Regions from separate parts of the Bacillus sp. BACIII genome, predicted to be linked through region 2. Evidence: riboswitches for the same ligand, from Rfam matches in the RefSeq annotation. Region 2 holds a riboswitch; each other region holds the start of a gene.
What was found. Region 2 has a riboswitch for S-adenosylmethionine ahead of ACXN9U_RS06800 (phosphoadenylyl-sulfate reductase). Riboswitches for the same ligand answer to the same signal wherever they lie in the genome.
Positions count from the first base shown of each region.

Region 1: it holds a riboswitch for S-adenosylmethionine, as region 2 does, so the genes downstream of both, metK (methionine adenosyltransferase) here and ACXN9U_RS06800 (phosphoadenylyl-sulfate reductase) in region 2, are expected to answer to the same signal.
Region 3: it holds a riboswitch for S-adenosylmethionine, as region 2 does, so the genes downstream of both, ACXN9U_RS05175 (2-hydroxyacid dehydrogenase) here and ACXN9U_RS06800 (phosphoadenylyl-sulfate reductase) in region 2, are expected to answer to the same signal.

Region 1 covers NZ_CM174437.1:104,763-112,469, forward strand. The annotation lists gene ytkD (RNA deprotection pyrophosphohydrolase) at 1-352, shown strand, start outside; gene ACXN9U_RS00675 (ABC transporter permease) at 387-1,199, opposite strand; gene ACXN9U_RS00680 (ABC transporter ATP-binding protein) at 1,174-1,956, opposite strand; gene ACXN9U_RS00685 (ABC transporter substrate-binding protein) at 1,968-2,972, opposite strand; gene ACXN9U_RS00690 (alpha/beta hydrolase family protein) at 3,112-3,885, shown strand; gene ACXN9U_RS00695 (DUF2584 domain-containing protein) at 3,943-4,185, shown strand; gene pckA (phosphoenolpyruvate carboxykinase (ATP)) at 4,228-5,811, opposite strand; SAM riboswitch class I at 6,009-6,147, shown strand; gene metK (methionine adenosyltransferase) at 6,317-7,519, shown strand; gene asnB (asparagine synthase (glutamine-hydrolyzing)) at 7,663-7,707, shown strand, end outside.
Region 2 covers NZ_CM174437.1:1,426,289-1,433,995, forward strand. The annotation lists gene ACXN9U_RS06770 (precorrin-2 dehydrogenase/sirohydrochlorin ferrochelatase family protein) at 31-519, opposite strand; gene ACXN9U_RS06775 (sirohydrochlorin chelatase) at 500-1,285, opposite strand; gene cobA (uroporphyrinogen-III C-methyltransferase) at 1,286-2,059, opposite strand; gene cysC (adenylyl-sulfate kinase) at 2,184-2,777, opposite strand; gene sat (sulfate adenylyltransferase) at 2,791-3,939, opposite strand; gene cysP (sulfate permease) at 3,987-5,051, opposite strand; gene ACXN9U_RS06800 (phosphoadenylyl-sulfate reductase) at 5,064-5,765, opposite strand; SAM riboswitch class I at 5,892-5,996, opposite strand; gene pyrE (orotate phosphoribosyltransferase) at 6,097-6,729, opposite strand; gene pyrF (orotidine-5'-phosphate decarboxylase) at 6,726-7,445, opposite strand; gene ACXN9U_RS06815 (dihydroorotate dehydrogenase) at 7,414-7,707, opposite strand, start outside.
Region 3 covers NZ_CM174437.1:979,183-986,889, reverse strand. The annotation lists gene rtp (replication termination protein) at 1-337, opposite strand, end outside; gene ACXN9U_RS05200 (3-ketoacyl-ACP reductase) at 621-1,337, opposite strand; gene ACXN9U_RS05195 (DUF948 domain-containing protein) at 1,466-1,771, shown strand; gene ACXN9U_RS05190 (hypothetical protein) at 1,836-2,597, shown strand; gene ACXN9U_RS05185 (RbtT/DalT/CsbX family MFS transporter) at 2,629-3,876, opposite strand; gene ACXN9U_RS05180 (FGGY-family carbohydrate kinase) at 3,914-5,389, opposite strand; gene ACXN9U_RS05175 (2-hydroxyacid dehydrogenase) at 5,408-6,409, opposite strand; SAM riboswitch class I at 6,531-6,623, opposite strand; gene ACXN9U_RS05170 (molybdopterin oxidoreductase family protein) at 6,770-7,707, shown strand, end outside.

The DNA of each region.
Region 1 (7,707 bases), 1.3 Mb from region 2:
TGAAGACCGGGGGTTTGAATTTCCGGGCGGAAAAGTGGAGCCGATGGAATGTGCGGAGGAAGCGGCACTGCGCGAGGTGAAAGAAGAAACCGGCGCTGCAGTAAGACACCTTCAGTACGTCGGACAGTATAAAGTTCTCGGCAGGGAAAAGATAATCATTAAGAATATATATTTTGCCGATATTGAAAGGCTTGAAAAACAGGCTGATTATTTTGAAACGAAGGGGCCGGTGCTGTTCAGCGAACTGCCGGAGAATCTCCCGAGAAATAAAAAGTTCAGTTTCATCATGAAAGATTCAGTGCTTCCGATCAGCCTGAAAAAGCTGAAAGAGGACGGCGTATTTCAATCATAAAAACGGAGACCCGGCGATATCGCACGGGTCTTTTTTATATTTTTCCTTTCGTCCATTTTCTTTCTAACCATTCGACTCCCTGATACATCAGTGTCGCAAAAACCGCGATGATCAGAAGGCTTAAGAACACCAGAGTGAAATTGAAGACTTGGAAGCCGTAAATGATCATGTAGCCCAGGCCCTTTTCGGACACAAGAAACTCGCCGACAATGACCCCGACCCAGGATAAACCGACATTCACTTTAAGCGCAGAAACAATCGCGGGGGAGCACGCCGGCAAAATGACTTCTTTAAATATGATGCGCCTTTTCGCTCCGAAGGTTTTCATGACCTTAATATAATTCTCATCCACTTCCTGAAAAGCCGTAAAGACGACGATCGTCGTGATAATGACACTGATGACTGCACCCATGGCTACGATGCTTGTGAAACTCGGCCCGAGTGCGACGATAAGAATCGGCCCGAGCGCGACTTTCGGCATCGCGTTTAAAATGACGAGGTACGGGTCTAACACACGGGCGAGCCTGTTTGACCACCATAACAGAGCGGCAAGGCATGTGCCGAGAAGTGTGCCGAGCAAAAAGCCCAGAACGGTTTCTCCTAATGTAACGCCGATGTGGGCCGCAAGAGATCCGTCCGCGATCTTTTCCGCCAAGAGCCGGCAAACGGCAGAGGGTGAGCTGAAGATTAACGGATCGATCCAGCCTGCCTTGCTCGATATTTCCCACCCGGCAAAAAATACGATGAAAATAGCGGCCTGATACGCACGGATCCGGCGTTTTTCTTTTTGATGATTTTTCTTAAACTCCTGATGAAGCTGTTCAATCGTGCCGCTGCTGTTTTTCAAGGGAGTTCAGCTCCTTCCATATCGTTTGAAACAGCGGCTGAAAGGCCGGGTCCTGACGCGCGTCAAACGGATCTAAGGCCGCGAGCTCCTTGGGCACGGTGAAGATTTGATGGATGGTGCCCGGCTGATTCGAAAATAAATAGATCGTATCGCTCATGGCGATGGCTTCACCGATATCGTGGGTGACGAGCACGGCGGTTTTTTGAAAATCTTTTAATGTTTTGAAGACAAGGTTTTCTAAAGAAAGCTTCGTTTGAAAGTCCAGCGCGGAAAACGGCTCATCCAGAAGCAGCAGTCCCGGGTCCGGCGCAAGCGTTCGGGCAAGTGCAGCCCGCTGCCGCATTCCGCCTGACAGCTCTTTCGGATATTTTTTTTCGACGCCGATTAATCCGAGTTTAGGCAGAAGGCTGAGAACTTCAGCCCTTTTTTCTTCTGTTAATGTTTTGGAAATGTGTAAACCGAGCAGGACGTTTTCCTCAATTGATTTCCAAGGAAATAAATAATCCTGCTGAAGCATATAGCCGATTTGGTGTTCTTTATGGTTCGGCACGCTTCCTTCAATCAGCACTCGGCCTTGAGCGGGGGCGATAAGGCCGGCCAGAATGGACAGGAGGGTGGTTTTTCCGCATCCGCTCGGCCCGAGAAAGGAGATGAAATCCCCTTTTTCAATATGAAAATGTATATCTTTCACGGCGGTTGTTCTTTCTTTCAGCGAGAAATAAGTATGTGTCACATGATCCACTTGTAAAAAAGACATTCATGTTCCTCCTATTGTTCTGAGGTGGCTTTTTTGGCGATTTTTGTGTTGACGAGTTTGCTGTACGGAATATGTTTCGGGAGCTCTCCGGCTTCATCCATAATCGATTGGAGCTGTTCCCATTCATCCTCTTGCAGAACAGGGTCTGAAGAGAATGATTTTTGTTTTTTATAGCGTTCTATTGATGCTTCAATAATGGCCGGGTCGGTATCGGCAAATTCCTTTTGAATCGTTTTTGCGATGTCTTTGGCCGGGTGGCTTTCCACCCATTGCTGGGCGCGGTAAATGGCGCGGGTGAATTTTTCCGCCGTTTTTTCATTGTTTTTTAAATAGCTTTCTTTTGCCATAAAAGTTGTGTAAGGCACTTGGCCGGAAGCTTCTCCGAAGGATGCGACGATATGGCCGATGCCTTCTTTTTCAAATTGGGATGCCGTCGGTTCAAACAGCTGCACATAATCACCGGTGCCGGATGCAAATGCGTTGGAAATGTTGGCGAAATCAATGTTTTGAATCAGGTTGATGTCTTTTTTCGGCTGTATGTGATGTTTTTTCAGGACGTACTCACCGGCCATTTGAGGCATGCCGCCTTTTCGCTGGCCGAGAAATGTTTTTCCTTTTAAATCGTCCCACTTGAATGATGTCTCATCCTTCCGCGCCACGAGAAATGTACCGTCTGTCTGCGTCAGCTGCGCGAAGTTGATGATAGGATCTTTAGCTCCTTGCGCTTCCACGTAAATGGATGTTTCAGAACCGACCAGCGCGATGTCAGAGCCGTTTGACAAAAGCGATGTCATCGTTTTGTCTCCGCCCCATGTTGTTTGAAGAGACACTTGAAGCCCTTCTTTTTTAAAGAAACCCTTCGCTTCAGCGACATACATAGGCGTATAGAAGATGGAGTGTGTGACTTCCGCCACCTTCACCTTCGTCAGACTTTCTTCCTGTCTGCAGGCCGGAAGAATGAGCAGGAAAAAGGCGCATATGACAAAGATGCAGCTCGTTTTGAGCCATTTGTTCACGTTGTAACCTCCTTGTATTAAGCGTTAAAATAACCTTTTTTGCTTTACATATCGTATGATGGGTATAAAAAATGTGTGAGTGCCCATATTCAGGTTGGGAAAGAATAAAAAAACTGATGATGAAGGAGGCTCATTTGCTTTGCTGGTTGAAAAGAGAAGGTTTCCGTCTCCGAGCCCGCATGTCCGGCTCTTTGCGGTGTGCTATGAGTCAGAAGGGCTGAAGGTAAAGGGGCTCCTTGCCGAGCCTGCGGCGCCGGGAACATACGACGGTTTTTTATATTTGCGCGGCGGCATAAAAAATGTCGGCATGGTCCGCCCGGGAAGAATCGTTCAGTTTGCTTCCCAAGGCTTTGTCGTGTTTGCACCTTATTACAGAGGCAATCAGGGCGGCGAGGGAAATGAAGATTTTGCGGGAGAGGACAGAGAGGACGCGTTTTCCGCTTTCCGCCTGCTTCGGGATCACCCGAACGTCAGGGAAGGCCGGGTTCATATTTTCGGGTTTTCCCGAGGCGGCATCATGGGGCTTTTGACTGCGATCGAGATGGGGCATCAGGCGGCTTCGCTCGTCTCTTGGGGCGGTGTGAGTGATATGGTGCTTACTTATGAAGAGCGGAAGGATATGCGGCGGATGATGAAGCGGGTGATCGGCGGCACGCCGAAAAAGGTGCCGGATGAATACAGATGGCGTTCGCCGTTTGAAAAAGCAGACCTTATTCAAGCGCCTGTGCTGCTTATCCACGGCGAGAATGATGAAAATGTTTCGATCGAACATGCCCGGATGATTGAGGACAGGCTGAAAACGGCGGGAAAACCGGTGGAAACCTGGTATTACAGCGGTTTTACACATTATTTTCCGCCGCAGGAAAACAGGCGCATTGTCCGGCGTCTGGCGGAATGGATGAAGACAAGGTAAGATAACGGATTTATGATATGATAATAAAGAAAAAGAGAATGAAAGGGGATTTTCATTTTGGGAATGCCTGTTGAATTTAATACAATGATTGTGACAAAAGGCAATGAAAAACGGATAGAGGAAAATATCTTTTTATTGGAGAAAGAGGGCTACCGCGTTTATCCTCTTGATATTCCGATGGACGTGCGCAAAACAAAAAACGGCGAGAAATCCGGCACTGGCGAAGTCCAAAAGCTCGAATGGGCGAACGGCCGGACGAGCATTACATATAGACTCACTTCGCTTCATTCGACTAACTGAAAAAACAAAAGCCAAGGGCAGCAGCGCCCTTGGCTTTTTTGATTAAACGAGAGGTCCGCCGGTTTTGGCAATTGAGTCTGCATGAGAAAACTTTTTAAAGTTTTCTTTAAACTCATTGGCTAAAAACAGCGCCTTTTCATTGTATGCTTTTTTATCGCTCCATGTGTTTTCAGGCTGAAGAACCTCATCCGGAACGCCCGGAACGTGAACGGGACTGTGCAGGCCGAAAATGCTGTCTGCCGTCATATCTGTCTGATCAAGCGTGCCGTCAATTGCGGCTTTTACCATCGCTCTTGTATACGAAAGTTTCATCCGCTCTCCGACTCCGTACCCTCCGCCGGTCCAGCCTGTGTTGACCAGGAAGACTTGAGCGCCGTGCTCGTCGATTTTATGCCCGAGCATTTCGGCATAGACGTGAGCCGGAAGCGGCAGGAAAGGTGAACCGAAGCATGTTGAGAAAGTCGTTTGCGGAGATGTCACGCCGCGCTCGGTTCCCGCGAGTTTGCTGGTGTACCCGCTTAAGAAATGATACATCGCCTGTTCCTTCGTCAGTTTGCTGATCGGAGGGAGCACCCCGAACGCGTCCGCCGTTAAAAAGACGATCGCCTGCGGATGGTCGGCAATGCTCGGCTGCACGATATTGCCGATCATCTCAATCGGATACGCGGCTCTTGTGTTTTCCGTGTAGAAGGAATTGTCGTAATCCGCCTCACCCGTTTTTTCATCAAGCACAACATTCTCAAGAACAGACCCGAAGCGGATCGCACGAAAAATCTGCGGTTCTTTTTCTTCGCTCAGGTTGATACATTTAGCATAACATCCGCCTTCAATGTTAAACACGCCGGAGTCTGACCAGCCGTGCTCGTCATCGCCGATCAGTTTCCGGTCCGCATCGGCTGAAAGCGTCGTTTTCCCCGTGCCGGAAAGACCGAAGAACAAGGCGACATCACCTTTTTCACCGACGTTGGCTGAGCAGTGCATCGGCAGAATATCTTGCTGGGGAAGAAGGAAGTTCATAATGGAGAAAATTGATTTTTTCATTTCTCCGGCGTATTCGGTGCCGCCGATTAAAATGACGCGCTTTTCGAAAGAGACAATGATAAATGTTTCCGAATGCGTGCCGTCCGTCTCCGGATCCGCTTTAAAATGCGGAGCTGAGAGAATGGTAAACGGCTGTGCTTCCGGATCCCTTTCAGCCGTCTCCGGTCTGATAAACAGCTGGCGCGCGAACAGGTTGTGCCATGCAAATTCATTTACGACTGTAATCGGCAGTCTGTATTTTTCATCTGCGCCTGCGAATCCTTCAAAAACAAACAGTTCATCTCTCTGTTTTAAGTAGCTGACGACTTTGGCGTACAGCTTTTCAAACGCCGCTTCAGAAATGGGCTGGTTCACCGCGCCCCAATCAATTTGATTTTCAGTGCTTTTTTCACGAACGATAAATTTATCTTTAGGTGATCGCCCCGTATATGCACCGGTAGTGGCGCGTACGGCGCCCGTAGATGTCAGCGTCCCTTCATTTCGGGTGATCACTTTTTCGGTAAGTTTTGGCGCCGATAAATTATGATGCACATTTGGACTTGCGAGTAATGCTTGAAGATCTGCGGTTAAATCAACTAATTTCATAAAACCCTTCCTTTGCCGGTTTATTTTTATTTCGCTGAATGTGGAATTAGTATAACACATATATAAAAATAGTCTATACTGTTTATTATTTTTTGTTTGTGTTTTTCCATTGCTTCCTGAAATAAAGGCGCGTAATCGCTTTAATTCATATTGACACTTTCCGCCCTTTTACGATAAGATATTTCATTGAGCGGATACTCTTATCCCGAGCTGGCGGAGGGACAGGCCCGATGAAGCCCAGCAACCGGTTTCTCTGTAAAAAAGCAGGTGAATACACTGTGGGAAACCAAGGTGCTAACCTGATGCAAGGTTTAATATTTCCTTGAGCGATAAGAGTGAAAGGCACACAGACCAAACCCTTTCCTCGAGTGGAAAAGGTTTTTTTATTTCATAAAATATGCCAATTAACATTCTCTGATATAGTATGACATTGTATTAAGAGGGAGCGAGTTCCGTATCATATGAGAAGGTCTTTCAAAAGATCTTTTTTCAGGAGGAAAAGTGAATGAGTAAAAACCGTCGACTATTTACATCTGAATCTGTTACCGAGGGTCATCCGGATAAAATCTGTGACCAAATTTCTGACAGCATCTTAGATGAGATTTTAAAAAAAGACCCGAACGCGCGCGTAGCCTGTGAAACATCTGTAACGACAGGCCTTGTGCTGGTAAGCGGAGAGATTACAACATCAACATACGTTGACATTCCGAAAACAGTCCGTGAAACGATTAAAGAAATCGGCTACACACGGGCAAAATACGGATTTGATGCGGAGACTTGCGCTGTTTTAACATCAATTGATGAACAGTCTGCGGATATCGCAATGGGTGTCGATCAGGCTCTTGAAGCGCGTGAAGGCACAATGAGCGATGCTGAAATCGAAGCTATCGGAGCAGGTGACCAAGGTCTGATGTTCGGTTATGCGTGTAACGAAACGAAAGAGCTTATGCCGCTTCCGATCTCTTTGGCGCATAAATTGGCCCGCCGTTTGAGCGAAGTCCGCAAAGAAGACATTCTTCCGTACCTTCGCCCTGACGGAAAAACGCAAGTTACCGTTGAATATGATGAAAACAATAAGCCGGTCCGCATCGATGCGATCGTCATCTCAACTCAGCACCATCCGGAAATTACGCTTGAGCAGATTCAGCGCAATCTGAAAGAGCATGTCATTAATCCTGTCGTGCCTGAGGAACTGATTGATGACGAAACAAAATACTTCATCAACCCTACGGGACGTTTCGTAATCGGCGGTCCTCAAGGTGATGCGGGACTTACCGGCCGTAAAATCATTGTTGATACATACGGCGGATATGCACGCCACGGCGGCGGTGCATTCTCCGGTAAGGATGCGACGAAAGTAGACCGTTCAGCGGCTTACGCTGCGAGATACGTAGCGAAAAACATCGTGGCTGCAGGACTTGCTGATTCTTGTGAAGTGCAGCTTGCATACGCAATCGGCGTGGCACAGCCTGTATCTATTTCCATCAATACATTTGATACAGGAAAAGCTTCTGAAGAGAAACTGATCGAAGTCGTACGGAATAACTTCGACCTGAGACCTGCCGGCATTATTAAAATGCTTGATTTGCGCCGTCCGATCTATAAGCAGACTGCCGCTTACGGCCACTTCGGACGTCACGATGTGGATCTTCCTTGGGAGCGTACTGACAAGGCGGATGCGCTTCGCAAAGAAGCACTAGGAGAATAATTTTATAGCCGCTTATTTAAGCGGCTTTCCCTTTTTGCAGATGCTGCCATGCTTATTTTTTACATAGCGTGAAACCAATGGCGTAACAAAGCGTCTATAAAAAGGGGGTCCAATTAGAAAATTACACTTATGGAGGCTATACTATGTGTGGATTTGTCGGTGTTTTTAATAAGCATCCATTAACTCAA
Region 2 (7,707 bases):
CCCTGCCTGATGACAGACAAGGTATAGTTTTTATAGTCTTCTTCTTTTCTCAAACAATCGATCCACTTCTTCAGCCAAATCATCAGTAATCAAGGGCTCAATGTTTTCAGCCAGTCTTTTCGTATGTACCGGGCTTGCGCCGCTTGTTGATACTGATACTTCAATGCGTCCTTTGCGGATGATCTTCGGCATATACACACTGCCCTGTTCAGCGTTGCTTACACAGTTGACCAGCTGCGTTTCAGAAGCGCTTGCAGCTATCTTCTGATTCACACCTCGGTCATTTGTCGCGGCAATAATGAAAAAAGCAGGCGTGAGATCCTTCATTTCAATTTTCCGGGCAATCCAGCGGATGCATCCTTCATCCGCAAGCTGTTTAATTTCCGGCAGGGCATCGGGGCTGATTACAGTAATATCCGCGCCTTCCGGAAGCACTGTTTTGAGCCTTCTTAAGGCAACATTGCCCCCGCCCGCAATGACAATTCTTTTTCCGCTGAGATTAATGTGAAGAGGCAGCATACTGTCCCCCCTTAAAATCAAACTGCCCGCCGGGGTTTCGAACAGCTTCCGTCACACGGTTCAAAAACGCCTGCTTAATATGCGGGTGAAAACCTAAGTATGAAGCGAGATGCACATTGCGATTGACCGTCTGAAGCTTTTGGACTTCCCGTTGAATTTCAGTCATTAAAAGCCCTGTAAACAGAAGATACGGGACGATAAAAACGGGTGCGCCGTCATCTTCTTCAAGACCTGTAAACACTTCTTTATAGTGGGGATCACAGGCTGTTAAAAAACAAGGGATGACTTCTTTAACAGGTGTGATCGCCTCCAGTTTTCCCGCAATCTCACTGACGGCATTTTTAACTGCCGGATCTGTGCTTCCTCTGCCGATCAGCACCACTTTCGCCTGCTCAATCGGCACTCCGGTGTCCTCAATGCGATGATGCACCGCTTTGACGACTTCATCATCCACTCCGATCGGGACACCGTATGTTACTTTTATATCGGGATGCCGGGCCGCTGCACGGGCGATTTCAGCCGGAATGTCATGTTTTGCGTGGGCGGCGGTCAAGAGCAGCAGCGGCACAGCCGCAATATGAGTGGCGCCTTGTTTGACACATGCTTCAAAGCCCGCTTCAATAGACGGTTCCTGCAGTTCTAAAAAACAGATTTCCTGAATGGGAGCGTCAGCGTGCGGCATGCACCCTTTTAAAAACGCCGCCGATTCTGCCTGCGCTTTTTTCAGCCGGCTTCCGTGCCCGATGTATAAAATCGCCTGCTTCATTTACAACGCCTCGCTCAGATCCGGATTTTTCAATTCAGATTCAAACCAATCCAGCTTGCAGTGATAATTAACGACATCACCGATGACGATTAAGCTCGGGTTTTTGATTTCTTCTTTTATCACTGTGTCTGAAAGCGTGCTGACGGTGCAGACGACTGTTTTTTGCCTGTCCGTCGTTCCCCAATGAATAAAGGCCGCCGGGGTGCCGCCGTCTCTGCCGTTTTCCAGCAGCATTCTTTCAATCTGCCGGATATTTTTAATCCCCATATAAATCACCAGCGTATCAATACCCGTCGCCAGTGCTTTCCATTTTTCTTCAAAGTCGTCTTCTTGTTTATAATGCCCTGTAACAAATGCGACATTGGAGCTCGCCTCCCTGTGCGTCACGGGGATGCCGGCGTAAGCAGCTGCCGCGATTCCCGATGTAATGCCGGGAACGATCTCAAACGGAATGGCGTTTTGCGCGAGAGCCTCCGCTTCTTCGCCCCCGCGGCCGAACACAAACGGGTCGCCCCCCTTGAGCCTGACCACGGTTTTTCCCTTTTTCGCATACTTCACAAGGAAACGGTTGATCGTATCCTGCTTCATAATATGAAAATCCGGGAGCTTTCCGCAGTAAATCAGATCCGCTTCTTCTCTTGCATACTGTAAAATCTCTTTGTTTACCAATCTGTCATATAGTATAACGTCCGCTTTCTGTATGGCTTTCATTGCCTTGACCGTTAATAAGTCCGGATCTCCCGGACCGGCTCCAACGATAAATACTTTCCCCATAGCATGTCTCCCCGATCCGTTTTGACATCTTCACAGAACAGCCGCGAGGCCGCACCTCAGCTATTTTACCATATCCCGCCATTAGGGGGAGTATCTGGCTGATTGCGCGGCCTTTTCGGACTTATTATGCTAAGCTGTTTTTCACAAAATCAATCAGTCTGCCGGTGCATTCTTCGCGTGCATATTTTCCTGAATCAAGTACGAGCTCAGGCGCATTCGGCTCTTCATACGGTGAGTCGATTCCCGTAAAGAACGGAATTTCGCCGTTTCTGGCTTTTTTATACAAACCTTTCGGATCGCGCTTTTCACATATATCGAGGTCGCATTTCACATAGATTTCATTAAATTCGCCTTCTGCCACGAGCTCTCTCACCTGATCTCTGTCCTCACGGAACGGAGAAATAAAGGCCGTAATGACGATGGTGCCCTGCTGAACGAAAAGCTTTGCCACTTCCCCGATTCGGCGTATATTTTCCTTGCGGTCATCATCAGAAAATCCTAAGTCCTTGTTTAAGCCGTGACGGATGTTATCTCCATCTAGCACAATGACTTGATAGCCTTGTTCAAACAGCTCGCGGGCTGCGGCGTTTGCAATCGTGGATTTCCCTGAACCGCTTAAACCCGTCAGCCAGAGGATAGAGCTTTTATGCTTGTTTTTCTGTTGGTATTCTTCTTTCGTTATTGAGGCTTCATGCCATACGATATCACGATTTGTCACTCTTTTTTCCTCCTTAAGAAACGCCTGCTTCTTCTTTTGTTTTCAGCCCTTTAATCAGCACATCGACAACTTCAGGACGGCTGAATTCCGCCGGCGGCATGACGCCGCTTCGCAGCATTTCTCTGACCTTTGTTCCCGACAGAATGACGTGGTCTTCTCTGTCATGCGGACATGTTTTGGCCGTTCCCATATTGCCGCATTTTTGGCAGAAGAAGCTGTGCTCGAATTTCATCGGTGTAATCCCGAGCTCATCCGCTGTAAATTGATCAAACAGCTCTTGCGCTTCGTATGTGCCGTAGTAATCACCGACGCCGGCATGATCGCGGCCGACGATAAAATGCGTGCATCCGTAGTTTTTGCGGACAAGCGCGTGGAAAATGGCTTCTCTCGGTCCCGCGTACCGCATTGCCGCCAAAAATACACCGAGGAAAACGCGGTCTTTCGGATAATAATGATCGAGCAGCACCTGATAGCTTTCCATTCTGACATCCGCCGGAATATCATCTGATTTTGTTTCACCGACGAGCGGGTTCAAAAACAGGCCGTCAACCGTCTCAAGCGCGGTTTTCTGGATATATTCGTGAGCGCGGTGAACCGGATTTCTCGTTTGGAAACCGACGATGGTTTTCCAGCCTTTTTCTTCAAAGCTTCGTCTCGTTTCAGCAGGTTCAAATGTAAACTCAGGAAACTGCTTTGACGCTTTTTTAATTAATGTGATCGGCCCGCCGACATACGTATCGCCGCGTGAAAATAGTTTTTTCACGCCTGGATGAGCGTCATCATCGGTTTTATATACGTGAACGGCTTCTTTTTGTTTATCCGGCGTATAAATATCTTCGATGTCCACTGCGCCGTATGTTTCTCCGCCGTAAGTCAGTTTTACGGTGTCTCCGACAGCAAGCTCAGCCGCTTTTTCTGAATCGACCGGAAGCGTAATCGGCAAAGACCAGACAGCCCCGGATGCCAGACGCATATTTTCAACGACTGACACGTAATCTTTTTCTGTGAAAAATCCTTCAATCGGGCTGTAGGCTCCGATTCCGATCAGCTCTAAATCAGCAAACGAAATCAAATCCAGCTCAATTTCTTTTTGGACGGATGTAAGATCATACTGCTCATTCACCCGATTAACTAATGTTCCTCCGTGCGGTGCTAGACTCATAGTACATTTTCCTCCCAGTTAACAGATAAATAAACTCAGATTAATAGTTAAATGCCCCCGCCTTGTTCATGGACAGAGCGTTTCTCTTTTCGGATGGCTTTCATCAGACTGGCGGCTCCGCCAGCTGCCAAAAGCACGCTGGCCATCATAAAGATGGAATAGTAATCTCCTTTTAACAGCAGAGAGACAAGCAGATACGAAATCGACAGTGACAAAAACGGCGAAACGACCCATACTTTGAGCATCGTTTTCACGACTTCTTTATGAAAAACGTTCGGCCCGTTTTTGGCCATTCCGATACCGATGATTGATGATGATGTCACCTGCGCCAAAGGAACCGGCAGACCGAACACGGAACTGATAATGACAAGTCCGGCTCCGGTTCCGGAAAGCAGTATGCCTTCGCCGGCGGAAAATCTCGTAATCTTTTTCCCGTTGGTTTCAAGCACTCTGCGTCCTAAAAGCAGAGCGCCGAGAGCGACAAAGATACCTCCGTACAGCGTCCCTTTGGACACGCTGAGCACGCCGGCGGCAACTAAAGGCCCTACCGCATTTGCGACGTTGTTCATTCCGGCTGAAAAAGCTTCCCAAAACCCCGCAATAAGCAGGACAACCCCCAAAACCTTCTGTTTCCGGCTCGAAATGACTCGAATATTCAGAGAACTGGATACCTTCGATACGAGAAACGTGAAACAGAACGCAACAAACGGTACGAGCACCCAAAAAATCACGATGACCAAAAGATGCTGCAGAAACAATACTTTGTACGCGACGCCGACCCCGACAATCGCCCCAACGGTGACCTCGCTTGTCGACAGCGGAATGCCGAGCACATTCGCCGTGAATAACGATAACGCCGCCGCTCCGATAATAATGCACACAATGGTGAGCGTAATGGTCTGTTCGGGAATGATTCCGCCGCTGATCGTCTTAACGACTTCTCCGCCGCCGATAACCGCCCCTGACAGGACGCCGGCCGCGCAGATAATCAGCGCATACGTTTTCTTTTTAACGGCGCCGGAACCGTAAGCGACCCCCATTGAAGCCGCGGCTCCGCTGGCTCCGATATTCATGGCGAAAAACAGGCAGAATAAAATAGCGGCTAATTCCATTGTGCAGCTCCTTTATTCATGCAGTCCGCATTCTGTTTTTGCCATTCCGTTCCATCTGCCGCTCCGCAGGTCTTCTGCGGTAAACGCAGGTGAAGTGCACGGTTCACAGCCGATGCTCGGATAGCCCTGATCATGAAGAATGTTATAATCCAGCTCATGCTTGGATGTATATCTCCAGATGTCTTTCCACGTCCAGTGGATCAGCGGGCATACTTTAATGGATTGAAACTTATCGTCTTTATTCAGGAAATTCGTATTCGCCCGGCTCGGCCCTTGATCGCGTCGGAGGCCGGACAGCCATGCCGGACGCCCGGCGAGCGCTTCTCTTAACGGCAGAATTTTTCTGATGAAGCAGCACTGGTTCGGTTCTCTTTCCCACAGTTTATCTCCGTGAGCCTCGGCCTGTTCCTCAAGAGTAAGGCTGGGCTTTTTCAGGATGATGTTCAGTCCCGGGTAACGTTCTTTCACTTTTTCGATCGTTTCATATGTTTCTTTAAAGTGAAGTCCTGTATCGAGAAACACGATTTCCGCGTCTTTTTTCACTTTAGAAATTAAATCGATCAGGACGATTCCCTCAATCCCGAAGCTGCACGCGTAAACAAGCTGGTCTCCGTAGTGGCCGTATGCCCATTTTAAAACGGACAGCGCGCCTTTATAGGAATCGTCTTCCGGAAATGTAATCGCCGGTTCCTCCCATGTGTCATACGTTAGCATTTTTTCTTTCCTCCTCCCGGAGACAATCAAACAGCTGTTGTTTTCTGCCGGTTGTCTTATCCCTCAATCTTTTTTCATATAAAAAACTTTCAATCCAGCGGAATGAAAGACAGTGACCCGTTATAGCCCTTATCTTCAAAATGCTGTGCATTTTTCTGGATGCGGCACCTTGCATGACACGCAGGTTGCCGGGCGTCATCGGTCCAGTCCCTCAGCCGCTCTTGATAAGCTTTTTAGATTTGTACTAAATTTTAGCACAATTCTAACAGAAGTCAACCCGAGTTTTTTGATAGGAATAATAAAACAGGCCCTGAGGCCTGTTTTATTGTCATTATTTTTTAAACCAATCTTTTGACTCGGGATTTTGTTTCCATGATTTCAGTTTCTCAATGTCATCTGAATGTATCGTTCCGTTTTCAAGCGCTACTTCAATCAGCGTGTCATAATCTGTTAACGAGTAGTACGGCAGACCCGCTTTTTTAAAGGCTTCTCTTGCTTTCGGCAGTCCGTATGTAAAAATTGAAAGGACGCCGAGAACTTCCGCGCCCTCTCTTTGAAGGGCCGCCGCAGCTTCAAGCACGCTGCCCCCGGTAGAAATCAAGTCTTCAATCACGACTGTTTTTTGTCCTTTTTTAACGGCGCCTTCTATTTGATTTCCTTTGCCGTGCGCTTTCGGTTTGCTTCTGACGTAGCACATCGGAGCGCCTGTACGGTCTGCGAGAAGCGCAGCATGCGGAATGCCTGCCGTGGCAGTGCCCGCGATCATCTCCGCCTCGGGGAAATGCTCTTTCAGCAGTCTGCCGAGCCCGTCCGCCACATTATTTCTCACTTTTGGATACGACAATGTCAGACGGTTGTCACAATAAATCGGCGATAAAATGCCGCTCGCCCACGTAAACGGCTCATTCGGGCGTAAAAAGACAGCTTCAATGTGTAATAGATGTTTTGCGATAGCCTGTTTCATCGGCGAACGCCCTCCCATTCCAGTTTAATGGCTTCATATGCTTTAACGGGGTTTTCCGCTTTTGTAATTGAACGGCCTACGACAATGGCAGACGAACCGTTTTCTTTCGCAAATGACGGAGTCGCCGTCCGGACTTGATCATCAGCTGCGTCATTGGCCGTGCGGATGCCCGGAGTGACTGTCAGAAATGACGGCCGGACCGCTTCATAAATGGCTTTTGTTTCATGAACTGAACATACCACTCCGTCCAGCCCGCACTCTTCAGCCATTTTGCCGTAATGTACAACCGTTTCTAACAGCGGCTTTTGCAGCAGAAGCTCTTCCTTCGCCATCTGCTCTGAAGTGCTCGTCAGCTGGGTGACTGCGATTAATGACGGGCGTTTTTTGCCTGCCGGCGTGCCTTCTTCAAGCCCCTCAAGAGCTGCGCGCATCATGCGTCCGCCCCCTGCGGCATGCACATTGACGAGATCAACGCCGAGGCCCGCAAGCCGCTTCATCGCTTTATTGACTGTAGTCGGAATATCATGAAGCTTCAAATCTAAAAATATATCACAGTTCCGTTCTTTTAATTGGTGAATTATGGCGGGTCCTTCCTGATAAAAAAGTTCCATCCCCGTTTTGACAAACAGCCTTTCCTTTTTAAACAAATCTAGAAACGCTAAAGTTTCTTCTCCTGATGCAAAATCAAGCGCGATGATGGGCAGGTTGTTCTGCATGTTTCCAGCTCCTTCCGATGCATTCACTTACAGATTGATAACCGTATTGGCGCAGCACACGAGGGAGCTGTTCAATGATTTCCGGGCAGACGAACGGATTGACGAAGTTGGCCGTCCCGACGGCAACTGCACTTGCTCCGGCGAGAAGAAATTCTAATGCATCTTCTGCGGTCTGGACGCCGCCCATCCCGATAATCGGAATGTCAACGGCCTGGCTGACTTCGTATACCATCCGGATGGCGACCGGTTTGATCGCCGGGCC
Region 3 (7,707 bases), 450 kb from region 2:
GCTTTTTGCAGCGGTCAAGCTCTGTCTTAAGCTGTTTTTTGTAAAGCTTCGCAGCTTCATAGTCTTTAAATTGATAGAGAACGACTTCCTGGAGTTTGGCTCCTTCTTTTTTGACCTTTACCTGTTTTAAGATCCCGTCATCCAAGAGTTCGTGGAGTGAACGGTATACCTCAGTATGATTCGGCTTGAAACCGATGGGTTTAAATTCGGAGCGCAGCACCTCGAGAAGCTTCAGTCCGTAAAGCCGTTCCTGCTCTGTCATTGTAATCATGTAAAGCTTTAAAAAAGCCCTTTGTTTCACTAAAAAACCGGTTGAACTTCTTTTTTCTTCTTTCAATATGTGCACACCCTTTCCTCTAACAAATTATTCCATGTACTAAATATTCTCTTTATATTCCGTTTTCCCTTTCATTGTGCGAACAGTTTAATTTGTATTGATTTGTTTTTTTGAACGGCGGAAAAAATATATTTGAACATTTGGTACATAGTTTATTTAGTTTAAATTATAACTGATATCGGTTTCTTTTTCATTCCTTTTTTCGCACAAATCCTTTATATCTGCTCATTCGGTTTTAAGGAAACAAAAAAAGACCTGTCTAAAAAGACAGATCCCGTTTTTTTTAAGGATTGGTTGACCATAAACCGGCAGTTTTGACGAAAATGCGCGGATGTAATTTCAATTGAGCAACCATATATTCTGCAAGATCCTCAGGCTGCATGACTTTTTCCGGATTGCCGTCTGTCAGATTTAATTCAATTGACATATCGCTGGCAACCGTGCTCGGAGTCATTGCGCTGACACGGATATTGTGTTTTCTCACTTCCTGCATGAGAGATTCAGTCAGACCGAGAACGGCAAATTTCGAAGCGCTGTACGCACTTGTCGCCGCGGCGCCTCTTTGGCCAGCCGTAGAGGAAATATTAATGATATCTCCTGATTTTCTCTCGATCATTTCAGGAAGAATGGCGCGTGTCACATGGTATACACCCATTACATTAACTTGAATGATGTCTTCCCACTCTTCTGGCGTAAGATCTAAAAATCCGCCGAATTTGCTGATTCCGGCATTGTTAATAAGGATGTCAATCTCACCGAGATCTTCTTTAATAGAAGCGACGGCTTGTTCGACCTCTTTTTGACTTTTCACATCGGCAGCAGCGAATGATGTCTTTACACCAAGGGCTTCCACTTCTTCTGCAACCTTTTTAACATTTGCTTCAGTGCGGCCGATTAAACCGATATTGACTCCTTCTTTCGCTAAAGCAATAGCGGCGGCGCGGCCGATTCCTCTGCCCGCACCCGTAATAAGAGCCGTTTTGTTCTGTATGCTTTCCATGTCTTTCACCCTTTCTGAATGTCCTTAAGTACGATTTCACATTATAAGCAGAAAAAAAACAATTAGCAAATAAAACGATTCAACAGACTCCATAAAGGGTATCAACTGAAAAAAGGAGTGAAAAGCAGATGATGATCATTTTGTATATCAGTGCTGCCGTTGCGGCTGGCGCCTTGGTTTATTTAGCCGTATCAGCCGTGCGTTTTAAAAGAAAGACAGCGCCTGATATAAAGAAGATTAACGCCACGGCAGCGTCCATGCAGACGTCCGTTGAAGAAATCAAAACAGAAACCCGTCTGTTATCACAAAAGCAGAAAGAACTGCAGGAAGACTTTCTCACTAAAAAAACAGCCGTGCAAACGACGGCTGCCGAAGCAAAAGGAACGCCTCATGTTCTGAAGATGCTCTGGAACGCCGGTAAAAGCGATTTATGAGCCTGCATGCCATCCGCCGTTTTTGCTGACACTAAGAGAATGAGCGGGTTCAAGGAGGCATAATATGATTTGCAATCGTGAGCGGCTTGCACATTTTTCGCGCCAGCTTAAAGCATTATCATCTTCGGGAGGATTTACAAAATCGGATTTGCTGACTCCGGAGTTCCATTTAGCAAAGGACGGAGATCTGGATATGTATTATTCGCCTCATAATGAGTATATCAACCCTCATGCTGCAGTTGTCATCTCCGGAATTACACCCGGTTTTTTTCAGATGCAGCGGGCTTACAAAGCAGCGGCACAGCTTTTAAAAAACGGCGAATCTCTTGAGGTGGTTGCATATGAAACAAAAAAAGCGGCCGGGCTTTCCGGTTCAATGAGGCAGCACATGATCGAAATGCTTAATGAATGCGGTCTGCCGGCCGCGTTCCGAGTTGAGAATTCATCCTGTTTATTTGGTGCAAAACGGGAGCTGCTTCATACGACATCCGTTATCAAACACCCTGTTTTTTATCAACAGAAAAACTATACGGGACATCAGCCGCCCATCAGCAGGTCAGCTCTTCTCAGCCGTTATGCGCTGAAATATTTTCCGGACGAAATAGAAATGATGAAAAAGGACATTCTGCTCGTCCCTCTCGGAAAAGCAGCAGAATCCGCCTGCCGCATGCTGAAAAAGAACGGGAGGATGAATCATGCGGTCATTTTGGAAGGCTTCCCGCATCCGTCCGGCGCAAACGGACATCGTTTCAAACAATTTCACGAAAACAAACAATCGTTACGTGAACAAATTCAGCGCTTTGCCGGGTTTCTTCAGAAGCTGTAAAAAACGCCCCCGAGCCTTCGGGGCGTTTCTGTTAAGAAGCATATTCAGGCAATGATTTATCGTGTTTTGCCGTTTTTTCTTCAGGTATTTTGATTTGATTTGTCAGGATTGCACTTGCGAAATAGAGCGCCGCGAAAATCCATACTACGCCTTGTGCGCCGACAAGCCCGATAAACGCCCAGGCAAGCGCGGGGCCGACAAATGCCGACAGGCCCGCGGCCAGATTTAACACAGACATGGCAGCACCTTTATCACTGCCGGCCGCTGTCGGCACGATAGCTCCGATCGGAACGAATCCGGCCAGAAGCCCTCCCCAAATAAAGCCGACAATGCTGACGAAAAGCAAGTTCCCATGTGATACAACAGGAGCATAATATAATAAAAGGGTAAAAATGCCGCAGCCCGCTCCCCCGAACCACATGACAGTCTTTTTCCAGCCGAACGCATCGCCGACTGCACCGAAGATTAAGTTAAAGACGATATTGCCAAGAAAGATCGTGCCCCAAATCTGCAGCCATACATTTGTAGAAATGCCGTGCTGCCCCATATGCATTGTGAGAAATACCGGAAATCCGTATGTTCCGATACTGTTGATGATCCGAACAATCCCCCCTGAAAGCACACGCGGATTTTCAGCAAGGATGGTGATTCCTTTCATTAATTCCTGCACCTTTTCCTGTTTACTTGCTTTTTTCTTTTCAAAGCGGTCCCTATTTAAAATCAAAGCAAAAAACGCGCCGAGGCATACCCAAAAAATCGAACTCCACAGCGTATTCAAATAGCCGAAAGATTTGATGGCCCAGCTCGAATACCAGGCTCCGAATACAAACATGCCGCAGCAATAAGCAATCCAGAACCAGCCGACCGCCGTACTGAGCTTGCTTTTCGGCGACCGGTAAATCACCCATGTCAAAAAAGAATAGGCAAACAGCGGATAGCCCAGCCCTTTAATAAAATACGTGACATACATCACCGGCAAATTAAGATTTTCAAATCCGTATGCGATAAACGCGGATGTTCCGATAACGTAAAATAACAGCCCCATAAACATTGTCCGCTTTGCGCCGAAGGCTTCGAGACAGACGCCTGAAAACCAAGACGCCACAGCGAGAGCAATACCGTAAACCGTAAACAGGGATGCTGATTGCTGTACCGTCAAGCCGTTTTCAACTAAAAACGGGCTGAGCCAGCCTTGTTCAAGGCCGTCCCCCATCATAAACAGCACGACCCCTAAAAATCCCCAGGCAAGCTGTTTCGGAATTCCTATTTTATTAAGCATTTTTTGTTCCTCCTCAGCAATCTTACATGTTGTCATCTCATCCCCAAGTCAGGCTTTCACCGCTGGGCTGAAAATGCGCAAATAATTTTTGCGTATGTTTCCATTCTTCATATAGGAAGAGATCCGTCTGATCCGATTCCGGTTCAATTAGCTTTGTGCGGTTCGAAAGTTCTTCTTTCACACCGAGAGCCTCGTTGCAGATCATCGCCGCCCCCATTACGGATGCCTGGCTGAAGCCTTCTCTCTTATAAATCTTCTTTTGCAGAAAGTTAGCAAGAAACTGTGTCAACGATTCACTTTGGAAACCCCCGCCGCACACCTTCACATTTTGGGAAAAGGAAGTCACTTCTGTTAACGCCTCATAGTTCCATTTGATTGAAAAAGCGATTTCCATCAGAGCGGCTTTGACAAAATGCGCTCGGCTTAAACTTTGGGACAGCGGGGCATCAAAAATAAATCCGCCTTTTGCGAGTGCGTTTTTCTCAGGCGATAAATAGGAGCCTAACGCAGAAACACAAGCTTGATCATGTTTCGGCAGACTGGCGATTTCCCGTTCCATGACGCTGTAGGATTCATTCGGATAAAAAATGGATTTTAATTTTTGATAATTGAGTCCCGTTACACCCGGATTCGTTTCAAGAAGCCATTGACCTTCTTCTGTATGGCAATTCAGCCATGCATTCTCTAAACTTTCGGTTCCGGTCTCCGCTGTTATCTTTGTAATCGGCGTCGTTGTGCCGGATACGATGACGATATCTCCGGGCTTTGCATCTGCACTTTTGATGGCAAGCTGTGTGTCTCCCCCGCCTGCAATTACAGGCACTCTTTCAGAAAGACCGAGAACCGCCGCTTTCTTAAACGTTAACATTCCGACAACCGTCCCAGATCGGACGAGTGAAGGAAGAATGGCAGAAGGCACCCCGAAGATGCTGCATAATTTCTCCGACCACGCCTTTTTCCTTACGTCAAACAGCAGTGTTTCAGCGGCCTGTGACGGTTCATAGCTTAAAACTCCGCTCAGCTCAAATGTCACCCAGTCACTGATGCTTGTGATGTACTTCACTTCTTTCCATAATAACGGCTGTCTTTTTTTTAACCCGACAAGTTTCATGGCAGAAAATAAAGCGCTCGGAAGGCGTCCGGCGCGCTGGTGCACTTCTTCTTTTAACTCGATCGCTCCCTCCCATTCGCGCCCTCTGTTATCAATGTTAGGCAGACCGAGAAATGCCTTTTTTTCTTTATTAATCAGAACAATTCCCTGCCTCTGGCTTGTTGAGGTGATTCCGATTAATGTAATATGAGGGCTTTTGGCAATAGCCTTTTTTGCCATAGCGCTGATTTGCATCCATAATCTTTCCGGCGAGAAATAACGGCCGTCCGGATAAAGCGGATCCGTCACATATTCAATGTCTTCCCTTTCCAATGCTGTCACGTCGCCGCCGGCAGTCACAACCGCGACTCGCGCATTCCCCGTCCCGATGTCAAATACAAGGTAGCCTTTTTGTTCAGCCATTACAGCCTCCTCCTTTTTCTATCCTTCCATCTCAAGATCTCTTTTGTTATAAAGTTCACGTATTGAGCAGAGCTGATCTTTTTTCCATTTGAAAAGCGCCTCATTTAAAATCCTCACATGATGATCCTCCACCTCAAATGTTGCGCCCGCTAAATGGGGAGTCGCGAACACATTCGGCAGTGAGATCAATTCATAATCAGAAGATTCAGGCGGTTCGTGATAAAACACGTCAAGGATCGCTCCTTTAATCCGCCGTTCTTTCAGCACCCGCAGCAGCTCTTTTCTGTCTGTAACCGCCGCTCTTGATGTATTGACAAAAACAGCTTCTTGCTTCATCAATTGAAAGTGCCGGGCGCCGATCAGGCCGATGGTTTCTTCGGTGCGCGGCAAATGAACGGAGACAATATCACTTTCAGAAAATACCCGTTCAATCGTCGTTTTTTCATACTCCCGGTTCTCATGATTGACAAAGGGGTCATAGTACAGCACCTTGCAGTCAAAAGCCGTCAACAGCCGGGCGATTCTCTGTCCGACAGCTCCGAAACCGATAAGGCCGACTGTTTTCCCCGTCAGCTCATTTCCCCTGAATTTGACGTAAGCCTGCAAATAATCACCATTCCACTTCCCGTCCTTCAGCCACTGATGAGAAGAATACGTGTGGCGCAAAAACGAAATGACATTTCCGATAAACATTTCAGCAACAGCCTGGGCATTGCGGGCCGGTGTATAGAAGACAGGGATTTTTCTTTTAGTCGCCGCCGTGATATCCACATTAGACGGCATCCCTCTGCAGACGCCGATAAAAGCGGAATCCGGCAATATATCAATCACTTGCTCTGATACCTTATCAAGTTCGGTAATAAGCCCCGACGCGTTTGTCTCTTGAATCATCCGGATTAATTCATCTTCCCGATAGGCCCGGCCGTGCTTCTTCCACGGCAGGTGCACAGTCCGGCCGAACAGATCTGTCAGCTCCTTCAGCCCCTCGTCGTGATAGGGTGCGGTAATTAAAACCGTCATGGTGCAAAACATCCTTTTCACATAAATTTTTTCACAAAAAAATCTCTTTCCCCGAAGAAGGAAAGAGATTCATATACCGTCTTTATCCGCTTGAAGCGCACAAATATGTATAGACCATTCTTTCCTATCTTTCAAGCATACGCTTGCTGGAATTGGCACAATAAATGTTGCCGAGGTTTCATAGGGCCAGTCCCTCCACCTCTCTTGATAGAAAATAAAATGATGAAATTGTCAGACTTTTAAAAGAATAAACTCATCATAGATAAGTCTTTCCGTGATGTCAACACTTTTTTTCTGAATTGACGATCTATTTCGAAATGTTATAATGCTTACAATATAAAAAAAGAGGAGAAATGGGCTATGAATTCTGCTGCAAAACAGCCAAATGGGGTCTTTAAGTCGGTGTGCTCACTGGACTGTCCCGATCAATGCGGCTTACTTGTGACAAAAAAGGACGGAAAAATCGTTAACATTCAGGGAGACCCGGATCACCCCGTCACATCAGGGAATATTTGCAACAAAGTCAGACACATGGCTGAGCGCATTTATGATGAAAAACGCTTAACCGTCCCGTTAAAACGGATCGGCGAAAAAGGCGAAGCCGTGTTTGCGCCTATTTCATGGGACGAAGCAATCAATACGATCAGTGCGCGCTGGAAAGAGCTTATTGCCGAAGAAGGAGCGGAAAGCATTCTCCCGTACAGCTTTTACGGTAATATGGGAAAACTGGCGGCAGAGGGAATGGACCGCCGTTTTTTCCACCGACTCGGGGCGAGCCAGCTCGAACGGACGATCTGCAGCAAAGCCGGATCTGAGGGCTATAACTATACAATGGGAGAAGGCGCAGGTACTGATCCGGAAGAGACCATACATGCAAAGCTCTTTATTTTTTGGGGAATCAATGCCGTCAGCACGAATATGCATCAGGTCATGATTGCTCAAAAAGCCCGGAAAAAAGGAGCTAAGATTGTCGTTATCGATGTACATAAGAACCAAACAGGCCGGCTTGCCGATTGGTTTATTCCCATTCGCCCCGGCACAGATGCCGCACTCGCTCTCGGTATCATGCATGTTTTATTTGCCGAGAACCTTCACGATGAAGCATTTCTCACAGAATACACCGAAGGCAGTGAAGAATTAAAAGCGCATGTCAAACAGTATGATCCGGAAACGGTTTCTGTTATGACAGGCGTTAAAGCAGACGATATCAGACGCCTTGCGAGAATGTACGGGGAAACCTCCCCTTCCCTTATCAGAATCGGAAACGGCATTCAGCACCATGACAATGGCGGTATGAT